Regions from separate parts of the Micromonospora sp. NPDC005710 genome, predicted to be linked through region 2. Evidence: riboswitches for the same ligand, from Rfam matches in the RefSeq annotation. Region 2 holds a riboswitch; the other holds the start of a gene.

Region 1 (7,638 bases), on a different contig from region 2:
ATCAGGTGCAACGGCTTGTCGTGAACGACCGCGAAGCGCGTCGCCGGCTGCCGGTCGGTGCCGACGATGCGGAAGCGGTAGTCGGCGCGTACCCCGGCGGGTTGGGTTCGTTCCAGCGGTTGCAGCGTGTAGCCGCCGGCGCTGACTGTCGTGCCGGTGGCGAGTGCCTCGCCCGTTCCACCGTCGCCCCGGTGCGTGTGCGGTCCGGTGCCCGCCGGGTGTTGGTGTCCGTCGTTCGCGGCCCCCGGCGGGCCGGAGGCGGGCGGACCGCCGGCCGACTGCCGGGTGGTGTCGGCGGCCGGGCCACCGTTGCCGTTGACGCGTGCCAGACCGAAGCCGGCGAGCAGGGCCAGCACCAGGCCACCGACGAACAGTGCCAGGTGGGCGTTGCCCAGCCGGGAGGCGGGCGTCGCGGTGCCGAGATCCGGTTCCGGCGATGCTTTGTGCTCGACGGGCTGTCGACTGTCCGTCGTGGCGAGGTCCGTCGCGTCCGCGCCGGTCGGGGTCGGATCGACCGCAACGGCCGTCCGCGCCACGACGACCGCGGTGTCCCGACCCGCGGCCGGCACGGCGCCGGGTCGCCGCTTACCGCCCGGCGTCTGCGTACCGCTGCCGGCCGCCGCGTCGGTTCTGCCTGCATCGGCCCGGCCACTGACGGCTCCACCGCCAGTCCTGGCGCCGGTGGTCTTGCTCACGGCGGCCTTGGCACCGGCGGCCTTGGCGCCGGGAGTCCTGGTTCCGGGACGGGCGCCGCCGCCGCGTCGACCGGATCCCGCCGACGAGGGGCGGCCCCGGCCGGTGGGTCTGCCACTGGGGGCCGTCCGCCGACGCCAGACGACGAATCCGGCTGCCGCAGCCGCCGCCGCGACCACCGCCAGGCCGGTCCACAGGCCCGCTCCGGGCCCGCTCTCCTCAGTCGACCCGGTCGGCGCAGCCGCTGCCGCGGACGACGGAATCGCCGACTCGTCAGCGACCGTCGGCACCGCGGACACCTGCCCGGACGACCCGTGTTGCTCGGCGGTGGCCAACAGCGCCGGATCCGGCTGGGTCGACGGCGGGCTCCACCCCTTGGGCGCTGCCGTCACCCGCCCGTCGTAGCGGAAGGTGAGGGTGCCGCGTACGGGGTCGCCGTCCGAGGCGACCGACAGGTAGCTCACCGAGTACTCGCCCTTGGCCGGCAGGTGCGTCACAGCCACCGTCGCGGGGAACCCGGTCGTGTACTCACGTGGCTCGAACTGGCCATTGACCAGGAAATACTCGCGCACCGGCTTGTCCAGCGGCTTCGGCTCCCCGTACGACCAGCCATTGTCGACCCGGATGCCACCCGGCGCGGTGATCGTGAAGAACGCGTTGGCCGCGGCCTTCTCGGTGAAGAACAACTGCACCGACGTCAACGGCTCGCGCACCGTGGCGCCACTCGCCGGCAGGGACATCGCGAGAGTCCCGTGAGCTGCGGCGGGCTGAGCGGACGCGAGCAGAGCGACAGCCGAGACGAGGAGGAGCGCGAGGAGGCCCGAGACCATCCGCCCAGGAATCCGAGGGTGACGACGCATCTGGATATCCTCGCCGTCGCGAGACTTTTTTCAAGAGGTGCTGGACTTTTTCCTTACCCGGCAAAAGTCGAGCATCCGTCGGGGTGGTCGTCCGCGCTGAATGGGCGCCGACCCTGGCCAGCTATGCTCACCGGTGGCGTTGGTTCGCCCGGTCCTGAGCTGGCCGGGCGTCGTAAGAGGGAACCCGGTGAAAATCCGGGGCTGCCCCGCAGCGGTGAGTGGGAACGACAGCCGTCATCAGCACTGGGCCAGTGGCCTGGGAAGCGACGGCCAGTAGGGGACCGGCACGGCCGGTCGAGCCCGCGAGTCCGAAGACCTGCCCGCGCCGCGTACACGACCGTGTGCGCTGCCGTCGGCCTCGCGGGTGGGCTGAGCGGGTGACGTGCCGGGCGTTGCGCGCCGGTGCGTGCTCGTCAGTGTGCGTCCGTGAACCGGCGGTGTGGTTTCCCGAGGGACGGACCTACCGCTGTGCACGACACCAGCACGATCGCCGGCCGCGCGCCGTCGGCATCGCACCTGACCCTGTCGCAGATCATGGATCAGCACCACACCAACCTGATGGGTACGGTCCACGGCGGCCGGATCCTCAACCTCATCGACTCGGTCGCCGGGGTGGTCGCCGCCCGGCACTCCGACGGGCCGGCGGTCACCGCCGCCATCGACGAGACGGCGTTCCTGCGCGCGGTACGGGTCGGTGACGTCGTGCACGTCGACGCCCGGATCACCTGGGCGGGGCGCAGCTCGATGGAGGTGGCGGTCAAGGTGACCGCCGACCGGTGGGACCGGGCGGTGCCGCCCACCGACGTGGCCACCGCCCACCTGGTCATGGTCGCCATCGACGACGACGGCCAACCCCGCGCGGTGCCGCCGCTGCTGCCCGAGACCGACGGTGACCGACGGCGCTACCGCGAGGCGGAGATCCGCCGCGAACACCGTCTGGCGTTGCGGCGGGCGCTGCTCGACGGCGCCGAGGAGAGCGATGACTGACTGTCGCTGGTCGCGGCGCGGAAGCCTCTGACCGCCGCCGTGGTCGGCTCGCACAGTGGACGCGGCGTGGTCCTGCCTGGTAGGCAGGCGGGTGTGCGCATCGTTTCACTGCTGCCAGCCGCCACGGACATCGTGGCCATGCTCGGCCTGACCGGGCATCTGGTCGGCCGTACGCACGAGTGCGACTGGCCGCCGGGGGACCTGGTCGATGTCCCGGTGGTGACCGCCACGTCTCTGCCCGGGGCGTTGACGAGCCGGGAGATCTCAGCGGCGATCGCTGGTGACCCGCACCGAGGGTCGTCGTTGTACCAGCTCGACGTCACGATGCTGGAGGACCTGAAGCCGGATCTGATTCTGACCCAGGACCTGTGCGACGTGTGTGCGGTCTCCTATGCGCGGGTCAACGACGCGGTTCGGCTGATCGATCTCGACACCACCGTGGTGTCCCTGGAGGCGAGAACAATCGGCGGGATACTGGACACGGTCGACGCCGTGGCCGCCCTGACCGACACCGCGGGCAGGGCGGCCGAGATCCGGGCGGCCGCCGGGCGTCGACTCGCCGCGCTGCCTGGCCCCGGGACGGACGCGCCGACGGTGCTGTTCGTCGAGTGGCTCGACCCGTTGATGCCGGGCGGGCACTGGGTGCCCGAGCAGATCGCCGCCGCGGGAGGGCGGTCGCTGCTGCTCGGGCCGGGGGCGCACAGCACCCCGCACCTGTGGTCGGTGGTTGCCGACCTGGCTCCGGACGTCGTGGTGTTCGGGCCGTGCGGGTTCACACCCGAACGGACCGTCGACGAGCTGTCCGTGGCGGCCGGCCAACCCGGCTGGGCTGACCTGCCTGCGGTGCGTCGGGGGCAGGTGTGGGTGGTCGACGGGCCCGCCTACTTCAACCGCCCCGGCCCCAGGGTCGTTGACGGCGCGGAGATCCTCGCCGCCATCCTCGCCGGCCGCCCGGACTCCCGCGCTCGGCGGGTTTCCGTGGGCGCGGGTTGACCCGACCGCCCGACGTGGGCACCGGCCTGACCGCGCTTGATGTCTGCGGCCTGTCGGTGCGAATGCTGTCCGTCGCGGCGGTACCTGCCGGGGGCGGTTCCGTACCGGCGTTTGAACGCGGTCGAGAAGGCGAACTCGGAGGTGTAGCCGACTCGACTCGCGATGGCGCTCAGCGGGCGGTCGGACTGCCGGAGGAGTCGGGCGGCGATGGTCATCCGCCACCAGGTCAGGTAGGTCAACGGCGGCTGGCCGAGCAGCGCGGTGAAACGGCGGGCGAACGGCGCTCGGGACAGCTTCGCCTCGGCGGCGAGGGTCGCGACGGTCCACGGCCGCGCCGGGTCCCGGTGGATCGCGTGCAGTGCGGCGGCGGTGGCGGGATCGTTGAGTGCCACAGCCCAGCCCGGACGCACCGTTTCCGGAGCGGGGTGCTGGTCGAGCCAGGTCCGCAGGATGTGCAGCAGCAGGGTGTCGAGCAGCGCCGGGATGATGGCGTCGGTGCCGAGGCGGGGCCGTTTCAGCTCGGTGGCGAGCAGGTCCACTGTGGCGCGTAGCTCGGGATGCCGCCCGAGGTGCGCGGGGAGGTGGATGAGTTCGGGCAGGTCGTCGAGAAGCAGGTGCGCGTGGGTCGGGTCGAGTTGGTACGCGCCGCACAGGGTGACCGTCGTGGCGGCGTCGGTGTCGGCGGGAGTGCCGACCACGTCGTCGGCGTAGGGCTGGAGCGGTTCGTCGCTCGGCTCGCAGGCGGGTGCGTCGGGTGGTGTCGACGGGCTGTCGGCGAGCGTGTGCCCACGGCCGTGTGGCCGGAACACGACGTCCCCGGCCGCGAGCGGCACCGGGCCGGTGTCCGGGGCGACGAGCCAGCACGGCCCTTGCAGGACGATCTGGAAGCCGGCGGAGCCGGGGACCGAAGCGAACTGCTGCGCCCACGGAGCATGCCACGTGACCAGTGCCGAGCGTGGCTGGCCGGCTCGCATGACGGTGATCACGTCGCTGAGTACGTCCACGCGGGCAGCGTATCGGCGTGGAGACGATCACGCATGAATCGAGGAGTAGAGAGCATGGATCGTCTTCGACCGCGATCCTAGGTTCGAGTTATGCGAGCCATGCGAATTCATCGGTACGGTGCTGCCTCGGTCATCCGCGAGGAAGAGGTGCCGCGTCCGGCCCCGGGCCGGGGTGACGTCCTCATCCAGGTCGCCGCGACATCGTTCAACCCGTCCGACATCGGGCTGCGGCGCGGGCTACTGCGCACCGTGCTGCCAGTGAATCTGCCGTACACCCTCGGCGGGGACGTCGCCGGCACGATCGTCGCGCTCGGCGACGACGTGCACGCCCTCAACGTGGGTGACCGGGTGGTTGGACGGGTCGACACCGGCGGCGCTGCGGCCGAGTACGTCACCGCTGCGGCTGGCCTCCTTGTCGCGGCGCCCACCGCCATTCCCATCGCGCACGCCGCCGCCATTCCCATCGCCGGTCTCACCGCCTGGCAGGCGGTGTTCGAGCACGCGGGCGTCACCACTGGGCAGCGGGTCCTGGTCAATGGGGCCGGCGGTGGCGTCGGCGGGTTCGCGGTCCAGCTCGCCAAGCACGTCGGGGCCCACGTCATCGCCACGGCCAGCCCCCGCAGCACCGACGTCGTCCGTCAGCTCGGAGCCGACGAGACCGTCGACTACACGGCCGTCCGCCTCGCCGATGCGCTCGACGGCCCGGTCGACGTCATCCTCAATCTCGTCGCCCTCGGTGAACGGTCCGCGTCAGCACTGACGTCGCTGGTGCGGCCGGGCGGCATCGTGGTGTCCGCCACCGGCGCCCCGCCGGTGGCCGCCGGCTCGTCGGTGGCGGCGGTGAGCTTCGTGGCCCGCAACGACACTGGCCACCTTGCCGCGCTCGTCAAGCTCGTGGACGCGGGCGCCGCTCGGGTCGACATCGCCTCGACGCGTCCGCTCGCCGAGCTGGCCTCGGTGCACCTCGACGCCGAGGCCGGCCGGCTCCGGGGAAAGACGATCCTCGTGCCGTGAGGGCCACCGACAGATCCCGTCGCGCGCCGGCACCCCCGCTTTGCCGGTGGTGACGGTCGTGGCGGACCGGCTAGGGTTCCGGAATGTTCCGCGCCGTCGTGTTGATCGCTGCCGTGGTGCTCGCCGCCGATCAGGCCACGAAGTACTGGGCCGAGTCCGCGCTGTCCGACGGGCAGACCGTCACGCTCGTCGGTGAGCTGCTGCAACTGCGCCTCGTCTACAACCCGGGCGCGGCCTTCTCGATCGGCACGGCGTACACCTGGATCTTCGCGGTTTTCGCGGCGGTGGCGGTGGTCGGGGTGACGGTGGTGGCCCGGCGGGTCACGTCGCGTCAGTGGGCGGTGGCGTTGGGCCTGGTGCTCGGCGGGGCGGCGACGCACCTGCTGGACCGCCTCTTCCGGGAGCCCGGGTTCGCGCGGGGGCACGTGGTGGACTTCATCGACTACGCCGGGTTCTTCGTCGGCAACGTCGCGGACATCGCGCTGGTGGTCGGCGTCGGCATCGTCATGCTGCTCAACGTGCGCGACATCCCGCTGCGGGACACGGCGGGCGAGACCCGCGAGCAGGTGTCGTCAGACTCCTGAGCCGACCAGGACGACCTCCAGGCGGCGCGGGCCGTGCACGCCCTCGACCCGGTTCAGTTCGATGTCACTCGTCGCGGACGGGCCGGAGATCCAGGTGAGCGGCGCGCGCGGGTCAAGTCGGGTCAGCGCCTCCGGCAGCAGACCGACGACCTGATCGGTGCGGACGACGCAGATGTGCCGGTCGGGCACCAGGGTGAGCGCACGCCGACCCTGCGTCGGGCCGGCGTCGAGGATGATGGTGCCGCTGTCGGCGACCGCGACGGCGCAGCCGGTCAGGACCGCGTCCAGGCCGTCGAGGACGGCCGGTGAGAGCGGGGGCGCGTCGCGGTGCAGCTGCCCGGCGTACCCGGCCAGCCAGTCGGCGGGGACGTCGGTGGGGATGGCGAGCCGGTCGACCTCGCCGAGTAGTCGGGGCAGGGCGTCGATGCCCCGGTGGACGACGGCCCGGTAGTCCTCCAGGCGGTCGACGAGGGTGTCGATCAGGCCGGGGCGGTCGTCGACCCGGCGGTAGCGGCGGGGCACCTCCACCGGCGGCGGGTTGTCGGCCAGGGCCGTCCGGAGCCGCGCCAGGATCTCGTCACGTGCGCTCACTGCTTTCCCCACCATTCCCGGAAGGTCTGCGGCGCGGGCAGCGGCAGGTCTCGCGACCTTGTCCACGCCGACGCGGGCCAGGGCAGTCGCCGCAGCGTGCGGGCACCGGTGCGCCGCTGACGGTACGCCCCGAGCGGCCCCGCGCCGGCACGGGCCAGGCGCAGCGCGGCGGCCCAGCGACGGGGACTGCGCATGATCCAGGACAGGAGGCGCATGGTGGCCCGTTCCCCGGGCGGGTGCGGTGCCTGCTGGCGGAGGTGGACCAGGATCTCCGGAATGTTGATCTTCACGGGGCACACGTCGTAGCAGGCGCCGCAGAGGGTCGACGCGTACGGCAGTGAGGCGTTGTCGGCCACACCGGTCAGCTGCGGCGACAGGATCGCGCCGATCGGGCCCGGGTACACCGAGCCGTACGCGTGCCCGCCGGCCCGCTCGTACACGGGGCAGACGTTGAGGCACGCGGAGCAGCGGATGCAGGACAGCGCGGGTCGCCCGACCGGGTCGGCGAGCACCGCGGAGCGGCCGTTGTCGACGAGCACGACGTGCACGTCCTGCGGGCCGTCCCCGGGGGTGACACCGGTCCACATCGAGGTGTACGGGTTCATCCGCTCGCCGGTCGAGGACCGCGGCAGCAGTTGCAGGAAGACCTCCAGGTCGGTGAAGGTCGGCAGCAGCTTCTCGACGCCGACGACGCTGATCAGCGTCTCGGGGAGGGTGAGGCACATGCGCCCGTTGCCCTCGGACTCGACCACCACGAGGGTGCCGGTGTCGGCGACGGCGAAGTTGGCGCCGGAGACGGCGACCCGGGCCGAGAGGAAACGCCGTCGCAGGTGGGCGCGGGCCGCCTCGGCCAGCGCGGCCGGTTCGTCGCTCAGGTCGGCCGGCGCGTCGGCCATGCGACGCTGGAAGATC
Region 2 (7,638 bases):
AGCGCCCGCTGCGGCAGCTCCCACGCGGTGCGGAACAACTCCCGTACGCCGGCCGGCAGCTCGGCGATGTCCTGCACCGACCCCTCCGCCCGCTTGATCGCCGACCGGATCCGTTCGGTCCACAGACCGCGGGCCTTCAGCTCGCGTACCAGCGCGGTGTTGACCTGGAGGAACTCCCCGGACAGGGTCTCGCGCTTGAACAGGTTGGACACCTGCGGCTCGATGCACTCGTAGCACCCGGCGATCGAGGCGATGGTCGCCGTCGGCGCGACAGCCACCAGCAACGAGTTGCGCAGCCCGTGCGCCGCGACCCGCTCGCGCAGGGCGTCCCACCGTGCGGTCTGCGTACCCTCGACACCCCACAGGTCGGGCTGGAGCTGGCCCCGCGCGGCCCGGGTCTGCCCGTACGCCGGATGGGCGCCGAAGTCGCGGGCCAGGTCGGCGGAGGTCTCCAGCGCGGTCAGGTACAGCTCCTCGCTGATCCGGGTGGACAGCTCCTTCGCGGCCGGCGAGTCGAACGGCAGCCGCAGCGCGAAGAAGACGTCCTGCAGGCCCATCAGCCCGAGCCCGACCGGCCGCCAGCGGGGGTTGCTCGCCGCCGCCTGTGCGGTCGGGTAGTAGTTGATGTCGATGACCCGGTCGAGGAACGTCACCGCGGTCCGCACCGTGGCGCGCAGCCGCTCCCAGTCCATGCCGCCGTCGGCGAGGTGGGCGGCGAGGTTCACCGAGCCGAGGTTGCACACGGCGGTCTCGGTGTCACTGGACACCTCGACGATCTCGGTGCAGAGGTTCGACAGGTGCACCACGTTGCCCGGCTCGGCGGTCTGGTTGCAGAGTCGGTTGGCGGCGTCCTTGAAGGTCATCCACCCGTTGCCGGTCTGGGCGAGCGTACGCATCATCTTCCCGTACAGCTCCCGCGCGGGGACCTGCCGCACGTAGCGACCCTGCGCCTCGGCCTGCCGGTACGCGGCGTCGAACCGCTCCCCCCACAGGTCGGGCAGTTCGGGGACCTCGTGCGGGTCGAACAGCGACCACACCTCGTCGGCCTCGACCCGGCGCATGAACTCGTCCGGCACCCAGTTGGCCAGGTTCAGGTTGTGGGTGCGCCGGGCGTCCTCGCCGGTGTTGTCCCGCAGTTGCAGGAACTCCTCGATGTCCGGGTGCCACGGCTCCAGGTAGACGCAGGCAGCGCCCTTGCGTCGGCCGCCCTGGTTGACCGCGGCGACGCTCGCGTCGAGGGTACGCAGCCACGGCACGATCCCGTTGGACTGCCCGTTGGTGCCGCGGATCAGGGCGCCCCGGGAGCGGACCCGGGAGTACGCGATGCCGATGCCGCCGGCGAACTTGGACAGGTTGGCGACCTGGGCGTACCGCGCGTAGATCGAGTCCAGCTCGTCGAGCGGGGAGTCGACCAGGTAGCAGGAGGACATCTGGGTGTGCCGGGTGCCGGAGTTGAACAGGGTCGGCGAGCTGGGCAGGTAGGCCAGGCTGGACATCAGCCGGTAGAAGTCGACGGCTTCGTCGGCGGTCCGGGACAGGCCGCAGGCCACCCGAAGCAGCCAGTACTGCGGGGTCTCCAGCACCAGTCGGCTGGTGGGGTGGCGCAGCAGGTAGCGGTCGTACACGGTGCGCAGTCCGAAGTACTCGAACCGGCGGTCGCCGTCCGGGTCGACGGCGTGGTCGAGGGTCGTGGCGTGGGCGGCGACGAACGCGGCGGTGTCGTCGCCGATCAGGCCCTCGGCGTGGCCGACCCGGATCGCCGCGCTGAACGAGGTGATGCCCTGTCGACGCACCTCCTTGTCGACGTAGCCGGCCAGCAGCCGCGCGGCGAGACGCGAGTACTGCGGCTCCTCACCGATCATCTCGGCGGCGGTCTGGATGGACAGCCGGTCCAACTCGGCTGTCGTCGCACCGTCGTAGAGACCGCTGATGGTGCGGGTGGCCACCCGCATCGGGTCGGTGTCGGTCAGGTCGTCGGCCCACCGCTCGACCGCCCGGACGATCTTGTTCACGTCCACCGGTTCGGTGGCGCCGTCGCGCTTGCGGACCTGCATCGGCGTGCGCCGCACTGTCGCGTCGCCGCCGGCCGGGACTACCTCGGTGACTGTCACCACTCGCTCCTCGGAGTTCGAGACCTGGTGGCCCGGACGCGAGGAGACAGACACCGACGGACGCCACGCCGTCCGGCGTGGGTCAGGTGGCGTCAGCCGTCCCACGCGGCCTCGGACCGCCGCCCACCCGGGTGCGGGTACGCGGCGCGCTGGCAGGTCTTCGGACTCGCGGGCGCGACCGGGCACGCCGGTCTCCTACTGGCCGTCGCTTCCCAGGCCGATTGGTGGCCCAGTGCTGATGACGGCTGTCGTTCCCACTCACCGCTGCGGGACAGTCCCGGATTTCCACCGGGTTCCCTGTTGCCTCGACCGTGCCGGATGCACTGCCGAACCAGCTGCGCTCGACACCATATATAGGGACACAGTCGTTGTCACACCCCACATGTCGTTTCCGGGCGTGTCGGCGGCCGTTCGGTGACCACTGTCACCAACCCCGCCGACCGCTCCTCGTCGGCCGACGCCGGGGCACCCGAGACGGGGGCCCATGCGCTCGCGTCGACAGTCGACAAAGATTTGATGTATCAAGGCAGGGGTTCCGCAGGTCAAACCCATATGTCGACATCAATGCCTGCGATCTGGTGCCCCGTGTCGGGTCTCCGGATCGTTGGTGCGTCGCTCCCGGGCTCATCACACGGTGCGCCGTGCGGCGCGGGGAATCGACGAACCGGGCGCAAACATCATACGTATGCGGGGTCGGCAGTGATCGACATCGTTGACGTGCTGGAGCCGCCCTCCGTATACTCCCAGTGATCATCCGATCTTTAGCCTAGCCGGGCGAGGAGCGCATGCCGCAGATCACTGCCGTCACCGTCGAGGACGTCCGCTTCCCCACCTCCCTGACCGCCGACGGCTCAGACGCCATGAACAAGGACGGCGACTATTCGGCGGCCTACGTCGTCCTGCACACCGACGGCGTCGACGGCGTGGGGGCGCCGCTCGCGGGTCACGGCCTGACCTTCACCATCGGCCGAGGCAACGACATCGTCGCGGCGGCAGCGGTCCACCAGGCGCAGCGCCTCGTGGGCCTGGACGTGGCGACGATGGCGGCGGACATGGGCGCGGTCTACCGCCTCCTCACCTCCGACTCGCAACTGCGGTGGCTCGGTCCGGAGAAGGGCGTCGTCCACCTGTCCCTCGCCGCCGTGTTGAACGCGTCGTGGGACCTGGTCGCCCGGCTCGCCGACAAGCCGCTGTGGCGGCTGCTCGTCGACATGACCCCCGAGCAGCTCGTCGACATCGCTGACCTGCGTTACCTGTCGGACGCGCTGACTCGGGACGAGGCGCTGGCCATCCTCCGGGCCAAGGAGAGCACGAAGGCTGGCCGCCTCGCCGAGCTGGACCGGACCGGCTACCCCGCCTACACCACCTCGGCCGGCTGGCTCGGCTACGGCGACGACAAGCTGCGCCGGCTGTGCCAGGAGGCGGTGGACACCGGCTACGGCTACGTCAAGCTCAAGGTGGGCGCCAACCTCGACGACGACATCCGCCGATGCGCCATCGCGCGGGAGATCCTCGGGCCGGACCGCAACCTGATGATCGACGCCAACCAGGTCTGGGACGTCGGCCAGGCCATCGAGTGGGTCAAGGCCCTCGCCCAGTTCACGCCACTGTGGATCGAGGAGCCGACCAGCCCCGACGACATCCTCGGCCACGCGGCCGTCCGCCGTGCCGTCGCGCCGATCGGCGTCGCGACCGGCGAACACTGCCACAACCGGGTGATGTTCAAGCAGCTGTTCCAGGCCGAGGCCATCGACTTCTGCCAACTGGACACCGGCCGGTTGGCCAGCATCAACGAGATCGTCGCCGTGCTGCTGCTCGCCGCGAAGTTCGACGTCCCGGTGTGCCCCCACGCCGGCGGTGTCGGGCTGTGCGAGATGGTCCAACACGTGTCGGTGCTCGACTACGTCGCGATCTCGGGAGACCTCACCGACCGGGTCACCGAGTTCGTCGACCACCTGCACGAGCACTTCACCGACCCGTGCGTCATCCGCGACACCGGCTCCGGCAGCGGATACGTCCTGCCCAGCCAACCCGGCTACTCCACCCGGATGCGTCCGGAGTCGGTGGCGCTCTACCGGTATCCCGACGGCCACTACTGGGGCGCGACAGACCCGACTACCGTGTCTTCTCCGGAGGCGGCATACGTGATCGCGGGTGGGAAGGCCACCCCCGCCGGCCGCTAGGGGGATCATGTCTCGTACCGACGAAGTGGTCAACGGCATCAAGCGGATGATCCTCGAAGGGCAGTTCAGGCCCGGGGACCGGTTGCCCATCGAGAAGGACCTCGCCGAGCAGCTCGGCGTCTCGCGGGGTTCACTGCGGGAGGGGATGTCGGCGCTGTCGATCCTCGGCATCGTCAACATCCGTCAGGGCGACGGCACGTACGTCACCAACCTCGACGCGCCGCAACTGCTGGCCCCGATGGGTTTCGTGGTGGACTTCCAGGGCCAGGGCGACCCCCGGCACATCCACACCGTCCGGCGACTGTTGGAGTGCGAGGCCGCCTGCCTGGCGGCGACCAGGATCACCGACGAGGCCCTCGCCCAGGCGGGAGATCTCCTCGCCGAGGCGGCCCGGCTGATCGGCCAGTCACCGCCGGACCACGAGCGGATCATGGAGATCGACATCGCCTTCCACCGGATCATCGCGGTGCACGCCGAGAATCCGGTGCTCGTCGGCCTGATCGAAGCCTTCGCCGGGCGAACGATCCGCGGCCGGCTCTGGCGGAGCCTGCACGAGGAGGGAGCGGACCTGCGGACCCACGACGAACACGTGGCGATCCTGAAGGCCCTCGTGGCACGCGACCCGGAACGGGCGCGCACGCGGATGGCCAACCACCTGGTCGGCGTGGAGGAGTCGTTGCACGGGTTGCCCGACGACGCCGACACGAGCACCGACACCGCCCGGTCCTGACCGACGGCCCGGCCCTCACCGCCGGCCCTCACGGCTGCACGTCGAGCAGCCCCTCGTCGTACAACGCCGCCCAGAGCTGATCCGGGACGGCCACGTCGGACCTACGCAGGGTCTCCATCACCTGGGCCGCGTCCCGCATGCCGACCACCGTCGAGACCACGGCCGGGTGACGACGGACGAACGCCAACGCCGCCTCGGGCAGCGTGACGCCGTACGTCTGACAGACCCGCGCTATCCGGCGGGCCTGGTCGATCACCTCGGCCGGCGCCTGCCGGTAGTCGTAGACGGCGTCGGCCGCCGGCACGTCCCGCGCCAGCAGCCCGGAGTTGTACACCCCGGCGACCACCACACCGACGTGGCGGGCCTGCGCGGCGGGCAGCAGATCGGTCAAGGCGCCCTGCTCCAGCAGGGTGTACCGGCCGGCGCACATCACCACGTCCACGTCGGTCTCCGCCACGAACCGGGCCAGCATCGCCGACTGGTTCATCCCCGCCCCGACGGCGCCGATCACGCCCTGCTCCCGCAACTCCACCAACGCCGGGACCGCCTCGCGCGCGGCCTGCTGCCAGTGCTCGTCCGGGTCGTGCAGATACACCACGTCGATCCGGTCCAGGCCGGTACGCTGGAGGCTCGCCTCCAACGATCGGCGCACGCCGTCGCGGCTGAAGTCCCAGACCCGCCGATGATCGGCGGGAACGTCGAACCCCTCCGGATCCCGCCGGTGTGCCGTCTCCGGCGACGGCAGGAGCAGCCGACCGACAGTCGTCGACACCACGTACTCGCCGCGTGGGCGGGAGCGGAGGGCCGCGCCCAGCCGCCGCTCGGACAGGCCCAACCCGTAGTGCGGCGCCGTGTCGAAGTATCTGATTCCACCCGCCCACGCGGTGTCCACCGCGGCGGCGAACTGCTCGTCGGACGTCGCCCGGTAGAGATTGCCGCCCTGCGACGCACCGAAGCCCAGTGGGCCCAGCCGCAACGGCGACCGGGCGCCCTCCGGGGTCGCCCGACGGGCGCGATCACACGCGCCGCGCTGGACGACCGACGTCACCGCTCGTCCCGGTCCGTGCTGCCGCTGCCGGTCATCGCCGCGACCAGGTCGTCGGTGGTGACCTCGGAGGCGCGGAGCTGGGCCGCTCGCCGACCGAGCCGCAGCACCTCCACCCGGTCGGCGATCTCGAGCACCTGCGGCATGTTGTGGCTCACCAGCACCACCGACATGCCGGCATCGCGGGCACGTCGCACGACGTCGAGCACCCGCCCGGTCTGGACCACGCCAAGCGCGGCGGTGGGCTCGTCGAGGATGACCACGTTCGTCGCCCAGATGATGGCGCGGGCCACCGCGACGCACTGCCGCTGCCCGCCGGAGAGCATCGCGATCGGGGTGGTGACCCGGGGGATGCGTACGCCCAGTTCGTCCAGAGCGGCGGCGGCACCGTGCCGCATGGCCCGCTTGTCCAACAGCCCGAGTCGGCCCAGTGGTCCGGAGCGCAGGATCTCCCGGCCGAGATACAGGTTGGCGGCCACGCTGAGGTCGTCGGCGACGGCGAGATCCTGGTAGACGGTCTCCACCCCGGCCCGTCGGGCATCGACCGGAGTGGAGAACTGGACCGGACGGCCGCCGACCCGGATCTCGCCCTCGTCCGGCGGATGCACACCGGACAGGGTCTTGATCAGGGTGCTCTTGCCCGCGCCGTTGTCACCGATCAGCGCGACCACCTCACCCCGGCGGACCGTGAAGTCGGCACCACGCAACGCCTCGACGTGCCCGAACCGCTTGACGACGCCTCGGGCTTCGAGGACCGGTGGTTCCGTCCCGGTGGGTTGCTGATCGCTGTCGGCGGTGGCCGTTGGCGTGCCGCCCATCACTGCACCGGGGGGTTGGCGCAGCTGGGCTCGAGCACCGCCTTGATCTCCGCCGAGTCGATGTTCTTCTTGGTGACGAACGTGACACCGGTGTCGGCCGATGCCAGCGGCGCCTTGTCCCGGAGGTGCTTGACCATCTTGTCGACGCCGAAGTAGCCCATCTTGAACGGGTTCTGCACGACCAGGGCCGAGATCTGGCCGCTGCGCACCCCGGCGATCTCGTCCGGGGCGGCGTCCCAGCCGATGATGACCACCTTGCCGGACTTGCCGGCCGCCTGGATGGCCTGCGCCGCGCCGAGCACGCTCGGCTCGTTGGCAGCGAAGACACCCTTCAGGTTCGGGTTGGCGGTGAGGATGTTCTCGGTGACCCGGCGGGCCTCGTTGACGTCGCTCTTGCTCGGCTGCTGGCCGACCAGCTTCAGGTTGGGGTACTGGGCGAGGCCGGCCTTGAAGCCGTCGACCCGCTCGGTGTTCGTCTGCGATCCGGGCTGGAACTCGACGAGCGCCACCTCGTGGTTGCCGGGGCCCAACTCGGTGGCGAGCAGCTTCGCCGCCTCGGTCGCCGACGCGCGGTTGTCGGTGGCGAAGAGAGGCACCTCCGCCGGCTGCGGGCTGGTGCCAGAGTCGATCATGGCGACCGGGATGTTGGCGCCGAGCGCCTTGTCGGTCGCCGGTGCCAACGCGCTGGAGTCGGTCGCCGCGTACACGATGCCGTCGACCTTCTTGGTGACGAAGTTCTGGATCAGGTTCA

The links. Region 2 has a riboswitch for cobalamin ahead of ABZ406_RS26545 (ribonucleoside-diphosphate reductase subunit alpha). Riboswitches for the same ligand answer to the same signal wherever they lie in the genome.
Region 1: it holds a riboswitch for cobalamin, as region 2 does, so the genes downstream of both, ABZ406_RS16240 (acyl-CoA thioesterase) here and ABZ406_RS26545 (ribonucleoside-diphosphate reductase subunit alpha) in region 2, are expected to answer to the same signal.

The regions. Positions count from the first base shown of each region.
Region 1 covers NZ_JBEXYP010000010.1:150,203-157,840, reverse strand. The annotation lists gene ABZ406_RS16245 (copper resistance protein CopC) at 1-1,553, opposite strand, end outside; cobalamin riboswitch at 1,677-1,892, shown strand; gene ABZ406_RS16240 (acyl-CoA thioesterase) at 2,022-2,540, shown strand; gene ABZ406_RS16235 (ABC transporter substrate-binding protein) at 2,634-3,533, shown strand; gene ABZ406_RS16230 (AraC family transcriptional regulator) at 3,422-4,537, opposite strand; gene ABZ406_RS16225 (NADP-dependent oxidoreductase) at 4,628-5,551, shown strand; gene ABZ406_RS16220 (signal peptidase II) at 5,635-6,135, shown strand; gene ABZ406_RS16215 (LUD domain-containing protein) at 6,124-6,726, opposite strand; gene ABZ406_RS16210 (lactate utilization protein B) at 6,723-7,638, opposite strand, start outside.
Region 2 covers NZ_JBEXYP010000025.1:40,385-48,022, reverse strand. The annotation lists gene ABZ406_RS26545 (ribonucleoside-diphosphate reductase subunit alpha) at 1-2,054, opposite strand, end outside; cobalamin riboswitch at 2,245-2,462, opposite strand; gene ABZ406_RS26540 (enolase C-terminal domain-like protein) at 2,897-4,294, shown strand; gene ABZ406_RS26535 (FadR/GntR family transcriptional regulator) at 4,302-5,024, shown strand; gene ABZ406_RS26530 (aldo/keto reductase) at 5,053-6,072, opposite strand; gene ABZ406_RS26525 (ATP-binding cassette domain-containing protein) at 6,069-6,887, opposite strand; gene ABZ406_RS26520 (ABC transporter substrate-binding protein) at 6,887-7,638, opposite strand, start outside.